One region of the Pseudomonas putida group bacterium ESBL64 genome, then DNA from elsewhere that is predicted to be linked to it. Evidence: riboswitches for the same ligand, from Rfam matches in the RefSeq annotation. Region 1 holds a riboswitch; the other holds the start of a gene.
What was found. A riboswitch is a leader RNA that binds a small molecule or an ion and turns the genes downstream of it on or off. The one in region 1 is predicted to bind cobalamin.

Region 1 (5,565 bases):
GGGCGATCGCATCGGCCTGCACCCGGTTGCGGTGATCTTTGCCATCCTCGCCGGGGGTGAACTGTTCGGCTTCACCGGTGTGCTGCTGGCGCTGCCGGTGGCGGCGGTGATCATGGTGCTGCTGCGGCATGTGCATGCCCTGTACAAGGAATCGGATATGTACGCTGGGAACATCGACCCGGAGCTTTGAACACCCTGTGTTTCGTCTTGAGCTGTTTCGCGCCCGCGAAATTGAGCGTCGCCTCGCGGCGCCCGATCTCGCGGGCGCTGAGCACGGTTTGTCCTGCATCCGTCGTTCGCTTGTGCAGCGCAACTTGTTGATTTTGCTTGCCCTATCTGCAGTCGAGATTGTGCGCCCCGCGTTGCGGGTATAGACTTTGCAGATTGTTCACCAAAGGCCCCCAGCGGTCCCGTCGACCGCCCGCGAGCATGAAACCACCGATCCAGTTGCCCCTGGGTGTGCGCCTGCGCGATGACGCCACCTTCATCAACTACTATCCGGGCGCCAATGCTGCGGCATTGGGTTACGTCGAGCGGCTATGCGAAGCCGACGCCGGCTGGACCGAGAGCCTTATCTACCTGTGGGGCAAGCAGGGTGTTGGCCGTTCCCACCTGCTGCAGGCCGCCACCCATCGCTTCCAGCAACGTGGCGAGCCTGCTGTCTACCTGCCGCTGGCGCAATTGCTCGATCGTGGCGTCGAACTGCTCGACTACCTGGCCCAGTACGAACTGGTGTGCATCGACGATCTGCACGTGATCGCCGGCAAGGCTGATTGGGAAGAGGCCATGTTCCACCTGTTCAACCGCCTGCGCGATAGCGGCCGACGCTTGCTGCTGGCTGCCTCGGCATCACCGCGTGAGCTGCCGATCAAGCTGCCGGACCTGAAGTCGCGGTTGACCCTGGCCCTGGTGTTCCAGATGCGCGGCCTGTCCGACGAAGACAAGCTGCGCGCCTTGCAGCTGCGAGCTTCGCGCCGTGGCCTGCACCTGACCGACGAAGTCGGCCATTTCATCCTCACCCGCGGCGCGCGGAGCATGAGCGCGTTGTTCGACTTGCTCGAGCGCCTCGATCAGGCGTCGCTGCAGGCACAACGCAAGCTCACCATTCCGTTTCTCAAGGAAACCCTCGGCTGGTAACCCCCTGAAAACCTTGGGCCAGAGCGGTAAAACAAAAAAGTCACATCTTTTTCGATAAAATTTGCAAATGGCCATGATAGAGGGCATAGTTTCACCCTTCTAAAGGATTACAGACACGGTCGTGCCCATGCTGAAGCGCTTCGCACCCCTCGTGCCACTCGCACTCGTGACCCTGCTTTTTGGCTGCGCGGCCCAAGGCCCGGTATCCCAGCCCCAGGATCACACGCCGATCACTGCACAATCGGCAATCAACGCCAAAGCCTCTTCTTCGTCGGTGTTCGGCGAGCCGGAAGAGCTGGCCACCGAAGATGACCTGGCGTCTTTCTCCGGCAGCAAGCCTTACCAATTGCCGGTTCTGGCTGACAGCATTCTCGAGCGCGGCATGTCGTTGATCGGCACCCGCTACCGCTTCGGTGGTACCTCGGAAAAGTCCGGCTTCGACTGCAGTGGCTTCATCGGTTACCTGTTCCGCGAAGAGGCGGGCATGACGCTGCCGCGCTCCACGCGTGAAATGATCAACGTCGATGCCCCGAAAGTGGCCCGCAACAAGCTCAAGCCAGGTGACCTGCTGTTCTTCAGCACCAATGGCCGTGGCCGGGTAAGCCATGCCGGGATCTACCTGGGTGACAACCAGTTCATCCACTCCAGCAGCCGCCGCAGTGGTGGTGTGCGCATCGACAGCCTCGGTGATCGTTACTGGAGCAAGACCTTCATTGAAGCCAAGCGAGCCTTGGCCATGGCGCCGACCAACATCGCGCGCAACTGATATCAAAATGATGTACCCTGCCGCGGCGGTGATGCTTTAAAAAAAGCTCGCCGCCGTGCGCATTTACAGAAAGCGTCTAATCTAAATTCTCAACTCTTTTCGGCTGCAGCGCAGCGGTCTCAGACAGGATGTTCTGGCCATGGTAAAGATGGCGCGCTTCGCATTTTTCTCCTTGGCAGCCTTGCTGGCTGCATGCTCCAGCCGTGCGCCTGCGCCGGCCCCTGTGGTACAGCCGCAGGTGACCTATAGCCAGCCCAGTCCTTCACCGATTGCCGATGACGTACTGATCCGCGCCATTGGTCTGGTTGGCACGCCCTATCGTTGGGGGGGCAATACGCCGGACTCCGGCTTCGACTGCAGCGGCCTGATCAAGTATGTGTACCGTGATGCTGCTGGCATCAGCCTGCCGCGCTCGACGCGAGAGATGATTGTCATGCGCGCACCGACGGTGGATGTCAGTTCGCTGCAGTCTGGTGACCTGGTGTTCTTCGCCACCAGTGGCGGCTCGCAGGTCAGCCATGCCGGCATCTATGTCGGGGACGGGCGCTTCGTGCATGCACCTTCCACCGGTGGTACCGTGCGCCTGGACTACCTGTCGAACAGCTACTGGGCCAAGGCCTACCTGCAGGCCAAGCGGGTGATTCCGCAAGGGCATCTGGCACAGAATCCTTGATATCCATGCCTGTAAGCGGTCCCGTTGAGCTTGGGGCCGCTACAGGCTGCCGAGATTCAGGGGGCTACGCCCACCCGCCAAAATCACATTGCCGCCATCGTCGGCCACCGGTATCCCGCCTTGGCCGGCTTCAGTTGGCCTCGCGCCGGCCTCATTGAAGTCGCGCATACTTTGGCGGCATCACCCGCTTCGATTGACGCTCCCGGTGCAACCCTCTAACCTTCGCGGCGTGTTTCAGGTGCCCTGCCAGCCCCGACTGGGCAGGGTGAAACTGGGAAGCCGGTGGGCGCCAGCATGGCGCGATTCCGGCGCTGCCCCCGCAACGGTGGATGAGTAAAAGGCCGCGCAGGGCCACTGGATGCCAGCATCCGGGAAGGCGCGCAGGCCAGGGCCAAGGCCCACTCACAAGCCCGGAGACCGGCCTGATACTGCCAACGGCATCACGGAGGGTGATGCGCGGTGCACCGTGGCGCCCAGCCATGGCCTCTGCGCGTTCTCCGTTTGCCTGCCTATTACCTGTCGCCGCGCATTGCCGTGGTGCCAGCCAGCGGAGAACCCTGATGAGCGATTCCACCGAACGCGACGAACGCCACCTGGCGCGCATGCAGCGCAAGAAGGCGGTCATCGACGAACGCATCGCCAATTCCCCTAACGAATGCGGCCTGCTGCTGGTGCTGACCGGCAATGGCAAGGGCAAGAGCAGTTCGGCCTTCGGCATGCTCGCGCGCGCCTTGGGCCACGGCATGCAATGCGGTGTGGTGCAGTTCATCAAGGGCCGCAACAGCACCGGCGAGGAGCTGTTCTTCCGCCGCTTCCCCGAACAGGTGCGCTACCACGTGATGGGCGAGGGCTTTACCTGGGAAACCCAGGACCGCCAGCGTGACATCGCCGCTGCGCAAGCCGCCTGGGCGGTGTCGCGCCAGTTGCTGCAGGACCCAGGTGTACAGTTCGTGGTGCTGGACGAGCTCAACATCGCCCTCAAACATGGCTACCTCGACCTGGACCAGGTACTGTCCGACATTCAGGCCCGCCCGCCCATGCAGCATGTGATTGTCACTGGCCGCGCTGCGAAGCCTGAGATGATCGAACTGGCCGACACCGTGACCGAAATGGGCATGCTCAAGCACGCCTTCCAGGCCGGTATCCGCGCACAGAAGGGCGTCGAACTGTGAGTCGATCGCGCCACTGCCCCGCCGTGTTGATCGCGGCACCCGCCTCAGGCCAGGGCAAGACTACCGTCACTGCTGCGTTGGCCCGCCTGCACCACAACCTCGGGCGCAAGGTGCGGGTGTTCAAATGCGGGCCCGACTTTCTTGACCCGATGATTCTCGAACGGGCCAGTGGCGCGCCGGTGTATCAGCTGGACCTGTGGATGATCGGTGCCGAGGAAAGCCGTCGGCTGCTGTGGGAAGCTGCTGGCGAGGCTGACCTGATCCTCATCGAAGGGGTGATGGGGCTGTTCGACGGCACCCCGTCAAGCGCTGACCTGGCGCGCCACTTTGGCGTGCCGGTGCTGGCGGTGATCGACGGCACAGCCATGGCCCAGACCTTCGGTGCCCTGGCCCTGGGCCTGGCGCGGTACCAGGCCGATCTGCCGTTCGCCGGCGTGCTGGCCAATCGGGTAGGCAGCCTGCGTCATGCGCAACTGCTCGAAGGCAGCCTGACCGAGGGCTTGCGCTGGTATGGCGGCTTGTCCCGCGAACGCGGCATCGAACTGCCCAGCCGCCACCTGGGCCTGGTGCAGGCCAGCGAGCTGAATGACCTGGACACCCGCCTGGACGCTGCCGCCGAAGCGTTGGGCGCCAGTTGCGATGCGGCGTTGCCGCCGCCAGTCAGCTTTGCCGAGCCTGAACCGCAAGCCTGTGTTGCTACGCTGGCCGGTGTGCGCATTGGCGTGGCGCGGGACGAGGCGTTCGCCTTCACGTATGGCGCTAACCTCGACCTGTTGCGCAACCAGGGTGCCCAGCTGGTGTTCTTCTCGCCGCTGCACGACCACGAACTGCCGGCGGTCGACAGCCTGTATCTGCCGGGTGGTTATCCTGAGCTGCATCACCATGCGCTGGCCGCCAACGCACCGATGTGCGAGGCGATCCGCGCCCACCACGCGCAGGGCAAGCCATTGCTGGCCGAGTGCGGCGGCATGCTTTACCTGCTCGATGCCCTGACTGACGTGGCCGGTGAACGTGCCGAACTGCTCGGCCTGCTGCCGGGTGAGGCGACCATGCAGAAGCGCCTGGCCGCCCTGGCGCTGCAGGCGGTGGAGCTGCCGGAGGGGACCTTGCGCGGTCACACCTATCACCATTCGCTGACCAGCACTGCGCTGGAACCGATTGCCCGAGGTCTGAGCCCCAACGGCGGGCGTGGCAACGAGGCGGTTTATCGTCTGGGCCGGCTCACGGCCTCTTACGTGCACTTCTATTTCCCTTCCTGCCCGGATGCGGCGGCGGCACTGTTGCGACCATGAATGATCACGCCTATAGCGACGCCGAGCGCGCCGCCATTTACCGGGCCATCGGCGAGCGCCGCGACATGCGCCATTTTGCGGGTGGCCAGGTGGCGCCCGAGCTGCTTGGCCGCTTGCTGGCGGCCGCGCATCAGGCGCCCAGTGTCGGGCTTATGCAGCCGTGGCGCTTTATCCGCATCACCCAGCGTGACCTGCGCGGGCGCATCCAGGCCTTGGTGGAGGCGGAGCGGGTACGCACGGCCGAGGCGTTGGGCGAGCGATCCGATGCCTTCATGAAATTGAAGGTGGAGGGCATAAACGATTGTGCCGAGCTGCTGGTGGCGGCCTTGATGGACAACCGCGAGCCTCACATCTTCGGCCGCCGCACCCTGCCGGAGATGGACCTGGCCTCGCTGGCCTGTGCCATCCAGAACCTGTGGCTGGCCGCGCGTGGCGAAGGGCTGGGCATGGGCTGGGTGTCGCTGTTCGACCCGCAGGCGTTGGCCGCGCTGCTGGGCATGCCCGCCGGGGCCAAGCCGGTGGCGG
Region 2 (5,565 bases), 1.1 Mb from region 1:
GAAACGGGCGCAGGTTGGGGCGCTCGGGGCTGGACAAGGCGAAACCGGTGGTATTGACCAGCACTTCGGCGCCGACCTCGTCCAGCCAGGCTTCGACCTGTTCCAGGCAGGCGCTTTCCTTGAGGCTGGCCACGGCGATCGGCAACGGGTTCAGGCCGGCAGCCTGCAGGCGCTGGCAGAACACGTCGATGAAGGCGGTATTGGCCGCTTGCAGGTGCGAACGGTAGAACAGCAACGGCGCCACTGGCTGCTCGGGGTGCCAGTGCGGGTACCAGTCCTCGAGTGTCGCACTGCCCTTGGCGGGGTGATAGACCGCCGTGCGCGGCAAAGGCTGCGGCTCGTCCCAGGCATAGTCGCGGCCCAGCCATTGGCTAGCCAGGCAGTTGAACAGGTTGATGGCGTTGGCCTTGCCGCCCTGGCGCAGGTAATGCCAAAGCCGCTCGGCCTGCTCACCGCGGACGTTGCCCAGGCGGGTCAGCTCCGGGTCCGGGCGGTCATCGCCCGGCACCAGAATCAGCTGCACGCCACGGGCGGCCAGCTCGACCAGTTGTTCGACACCATAGCGCCAGTAACCAACGCCACCGTGCAGCGACACCAGGATGACCTTGGCGTGGCGCAGCACCTGGTCGACATACAGGTCGACCGAGGCATGGTTCTGCACCTGCATCGGGTTGGCCAGGCGCAGGCTGGGAAAGTCTTCGGGCAATTGCTCGGCGGTGTCGGCGAGCAAGGCCAGGTGTGAATCGCCGCTGCAGAGAATCACCAGCTCGGCGGGTGTCTGGCCGAGGTCGGCAATGCTGTCATCCGGTACGAAACCACCGGGCTGGGTCCGCAGCAGGTGCATGGGTCAGGCGCCCAGTGCCTGGCGCAGGCGCGCTTCCAGCTGGGCAGCATCGAGGTCCTGGCCGATCAGCACCAGGCGGGTGATGCGCGGCTCATCGGCGCGCCAGGCGCGGTCGAAGTGCTTGTCGAAACGGGTGCCCACGCCTTGTACCAGCAGGCGCATCGGCTTGCCCGGGATGGCGGCGAAGCCTTTGGCGCGCAGGATACCGAACTCCACCACCAGCAGGGTCAGCGCATCGAGCAGCAGGCTTTCGTCGGCTTCAGGCAGGTCGATTGAGATAGAGTCGAAAGCGTCGTGGTCATGATCGTCATGATCGTCGCCATCGTGGTGCGAATCGTGGTGGGTTCGGCGGCCATCGATATGCGCCTCGGACTCGGCACCCACGCCCAGCAGCACCTCCAGTGGCAGCTTGCCGCTGCTGGCCTCGATCACCTTCACCGCCGGCGGCAGTTCTTCGGCCACCTCGGCACGCACCTTGGCCAGGCCTTCGGCGTCGATCAGGTCGGCCTTGTTCAACACCACCAGGTCGGCGCTGGCCAACTGGTCAGCAAACAGCTCATGCAGGGGCGATTCATGGTCCAGGTTAGGGTCGAGCTTGCGCTGGGCATCGACCTGGTCCGGGTAGGCAGCAAAGGTGCCAGCGGCCACGGCCGGGCTGTCGACCACGGTGATGACCGCATCGACGGTGCAGGCGTTACGGATTTCCGGCCACTGGAACGCTTGTACCAATGGCTTGGGCAGGGCCAGGCCGCTGGTTTCGATGAGGATGTGGTCGAGGTCGCCACGGCGGGCCACCAGCTCGCGCATCACCGGGAAGAATTCTTCCTGCACGGTGCAGCACAGGCAGCCGTTGGCCAGCTCGTAGACGCGGCCGCTGGCTTCTTCTTCGGTGCACCCGATGCTGCACTGCTTGAGGATCTCGCCATCGATGCCCAGTTCGCCGAACTCGTTGACGATGACCGCAATGCGGCGCCCCTGGGCGTTGTCGAGCATGTGGCGCAGCAAGGTGGTCTTGCCCGATCCGAGGAAGCCGGTGACGATGGTGACGGGGAGCTTGGCCAGTGTTTTCATGTCGCATTGCCCTTGGCAGTGTGGCGCGGGCATGCAGGACGACAGCCGCAGGCCAGGCCGGCCGGGCTTGTTCGCCACCGGATCACCCCGCCCGGTTGAAAGTCGAAAACGTGACGAGGCAGGTCTCCTGGCTTGCACCGTTCCATGTCCCCGTTCAGTCGAACAGCGGGCTGGCGGGATGACGCCTTCCCGCGCGCTGGCGCAGTGGCTGTGTCGATCCGTTGTCGGTGCTTACAGTTGCGGGGGCAGCCGCGGCTTGTACCGCGTTCCCGTCTTAGCTTCGGCCAGGCCGAAGAACCTCGAAGTGGGCAAGGCTACGCAGTGGCTGGCGGGTGGTCAACCATTGCTGCCGGCTGGTCGACCATAAGGGGAGCAACTGCGCTACAGTGGCACCTTTTCAACGGACAAGGACGCCCCATGCCCCTCGCCCCCGCCCTACCGGTACTGCGCATGTTCTCGGCCGACAAGGCCAAGGCTTTCTACCTGGATTGTCTGCAGGTGCAGGGGCAGGCCCCGTTAGACAACCACCTGCGCTTTTGCCAGCAGATCGATGACGAGGCCAACCCATGAAGGCACTGGGCAAACGCGAAATAGGCCGCCTGGAGCGGGAGTTGGTGGCATGCCTGACCGATGCCTGCGAAACCGCCAAGGCGGAGATTGTCGGCTTCTGTTGGCTAACCCATCGCCTCAACCCGGAGGACTTTCCGAGCAGCCTGCGTATTACCTGGGTATTCGAGCAAGAGGCCGACAAGGCAGCGGCCGTGGTCGGTGATGCGAAGGCGCGCATGCTGGCACTTACCGCTCTGGCGCTGGAGCAAGCCGGCATTGAGCTGGACCATCCGGCCTGGCATGTACGATTCGACAGTGAAGAAGCCTGCGCGCACGGCCACGGCGGAGACTGGGCCAAGCGCTTGCAGACGCAGCGCTGAGCCCCAACCGGCAGCCGGTGCTTTACCCGGCCCCAGACGGTCCGTTAGGCTACGCATTCTCTAAATGACGAGGTGTTCGTCCAATGCGCCATTGATGCCGCCGTCCGTTCGACGGCCAGTCTTCAGCCTCCGGTTCGTTCCGGAGATGTCGCGGCATTTGTGGAGTTGTGCATGACGAACACGTCGATTCTGACGCTGGACAGCGTCTCCTTGGCCTTGCCTGATGGCAGGCCGCTGTTTAGCAACCTCAACGAAACCTTCGACCAACGCCGCACCGGCCTGGTCGGGCGCAATGGCGTGGGCAAAAGCCTGCTAGGGCAGATTCTTGCCGGCCGGCGTGAACCGAGCAGCGGCCATTGTCGGCGCCTCGGGCCTGTCCATTTGCTGGACCAGCAAGTCATCGCGCGCAGCGCCACGCTGGCCGACCTGGCCCAAGTGGGGCCGGTGATTGCGGCGCTGGAGCGCATCGAGCAAGGCAGCATCAAGCCCCAGGATTTCGACACCGTTGGCGAGCGCTGGGATATCCGCGAGCAATTGCAGCTGCAGCTTGAGGGCCACGGGCTGGGTCAACTCGACTGGCGCCAGCCCGCACGGACCCTGAGCGGTGGCCAAGCCATGCGCGTGGCACTGATTGGCGCGTGGCTCAGCGATGCCGATTACCTGATCCTCGATGAGCCAAGCAATCACCTGGACAGCAACGCCCGTGCCCAGCTGCTGAGCATGATCGAAGCCTGGGACCGTGGCTTGCTGGTGATTAGCCACGACCGCAGCCTGCTGGCGCACATGGCACGCATTGTCGAATTATCCAGCCTGGGCTTGCAGGCCTACGGTGGCAACTACAGCCTCTATAGTGCGCAAAAAGCCAACCAGACGGCGCAGGCGCAGCAGCAACTTGCCCGGCTGAAGCAGGAGCAGCAACGCCAGGCCCGTGAACTGCAGCGCCAACGCGAAGACCTGGAGCGCCATCAAGCCCGGGCCGGGCGCCAAGCCAAGCACGCCAACCAGGCCAAAATCCTGGTCGACCGCAAGCAGGAGCGCAGCCAGGCCACTGCTGGCAAGCAGCGCCGCGACCATCGCGATGCTCGGCAAACGCTACTGGGCAAAGTGCGTGACGCCGCCCGCGAGGTGGAGCAAGACAGCGCTATTACCTTGCACGCGCCCACTCCTCAGCGTCATCCGGGCCGAGAGGTCTTGGCCTTGCAGGCACTTTGCTTGCCCCATGGCACCCGCAAAGCGCTTGACCTGCGCTTGTGCCTGGGCCAGCGCGTAGGGCTGATCGGCGCCAATGGCAGTGGCAAGTCCACCCTGCTCAGGCTGCTGAATGGGGAATTGCCAGCATCGCCCGACAATGTGCGCCTCAGTGGCGAGACCGCCCTACTCGACCAGCACTGCAGCACACTGGCAGGCAACCGCAGCGTGCTCGAACACCTGCGCCAAGCCAACCCGACGCTGGCCCAGGGAAAATTGCGCAGCCGCCTGGCGCAACTGGGCCTGGATGCGGCCCGTATCGAACTGCCCAGTAGCCTGCTGAGCGGCGGCGAGCGTATGAAGGCGGCGCTGGCCGCCGTGCTGTACCGCGAACGGCCGCTCGATCTGTTGCTGCTGGACGAACCCGGCAACCACCTGGACCTGCCATCGCTGGCAGCCCTGGAAGGTATGCTTGGGCAGTTTCGCGGGGCGCTGATAGTGGCGTCCCATGATGCGGTATTGCTGGAAAACCTGGCGCTGGATGAGTACTTGCTGTTGTAGACACCGAAAAAAAAGCATCGCAGCCTATCAATTCGTGACTGGCCGTTCCCGATCCGCCAAGGATGGTTTAAGGTGGCATGGTGCGCATATAACAGCAGCCCGAGCGATCGGGCACTTGCAAGACAATGAGGGTGTCATGAGCAACGAAAGCATTAATTGGGACAAGCTGGGTTTCGACTACATCAAGACCGACAAACGCTACCTGTCCGTATGGCGCAATGGCGAGTGGGACAAGGGCACCCTGACCGAAGACAACGTACTGCACATCAGTGAAGGCTCCACGGCCCTGCACTACGGCCAGCAGTGCTTCGAAGGCCTGAAGGCCTACCGTTGCAAGGACGGCTCGATCAACCTGTTCCGCCCGGACCAGAACGCGGCCCGCATGCAGCGCAGCTGCGCACGCCTGCTGATGCCGCACGTGCCGACCGATGTGTTCATCGAAGCGTGCAAGCAAGTGGTCAAGGCGAATGAAAAGTTCGTGCCACCGCACGGCAAAGGCGCCCTGTACCTGCGCCCGTTCGTGATCGGCACCGGCGACAACATTGGCGTGCGCACCGCCCCCGAGTTCATCTTCTCGGTGTTCGCCATCCCGGTTGGTTCGTACTTCAAGGGCGGTATGAAGCCGCACAACTTCCAGATTTCCAGCTTCGACCGTGCTGCCCCACAGGGCACCGGCGCGGCCAAGGTCGGTGGCAACTACGCTGCCAGCCTGCAGCCGGGTGCTGAAGCGAAGAAGGCCAACTTCGCCGACGCCATCTACCTCGACCCGCTGACCCACACCAAGATCGAGGAAGTCGGTTCGGCCAACTTCTTCGGCATCACCGCCAACAACGAGTTCGTCACCCCGAAATCGGCCTCGGTACTGCCAGGCATCACCCGCCTCTCGCTGATGGAACTGGCGCAATCGCGTCTGGGCCTGACCGTGATCGAAGGCGATGTCGAGATCAGCAAGCTGGACCGCTTCGTCGAAGC

Region 2: another riboswitch for cobalamin. It lies ahead of cobW (cobalamin biosynthesis protein CobW); the one in region 1 lies ahead of cobO (cob(I)yrinic acid a,c-diamide adenosyltransferase).

The regions. Positions count from the first base shown of each region.
Region 1 is NZ_CP145799.1:5,246,781-5,252,345, forward strand. Features, by position in the region: gene V6093_RS23825 (AI-2E family transporter) at 1-190, shown strand, start outside; gene hda (DnaA regulatory inactivator Hda) at 430-1,137, shown strand; gene V6093_RS23835 (C40 family peptidase) at 1,265-1,903, shown strand; gene V6093_RS23840 (C40 family peptidase) at 2,043-2,576, shown strand; cobalamin riboswitch at 2,796-3,017, shown strand; gene cobO (cob(I)yrinic acid a,c-diamide adenosyltransferase) at 3,137-3,748, shown strand; gene V6093_RS23850 (cobyrinate a,c-diamide synthase) at 3,745-5,040, shown strand; gene bluB (5,6-dimethylbenzimidazole synthase) at 5,037-5,565, shown strand, end outside.
Region 2 is NZ_CP145799.1:493,273-498,837, reverse strand. Features, by position in the region: gene cobN (cobaltochelatase subunit CobN) at 1-844, opposite strand, end outside; gene cobW (cobalamin biosynthesis protein CobW) at 848-1,915, opposite strand; cobalamin riboswitch at 2,015-2,232, opposite strand; gene V6093_RS02205 (hypothetical protein) at 2,333-2,485, shown strand; gene V6093_RS02200 (hypothetical protein) at 2,482-2,844, shown strand; gene V6093_RS02195 (ATP-binding cassette domain-containing protein) at 3,016-4,593, shown strand; gene V6093_RS02190 (branched-chain amino acid aminotransferase) at 4,730-5,565, shown strand, end outside.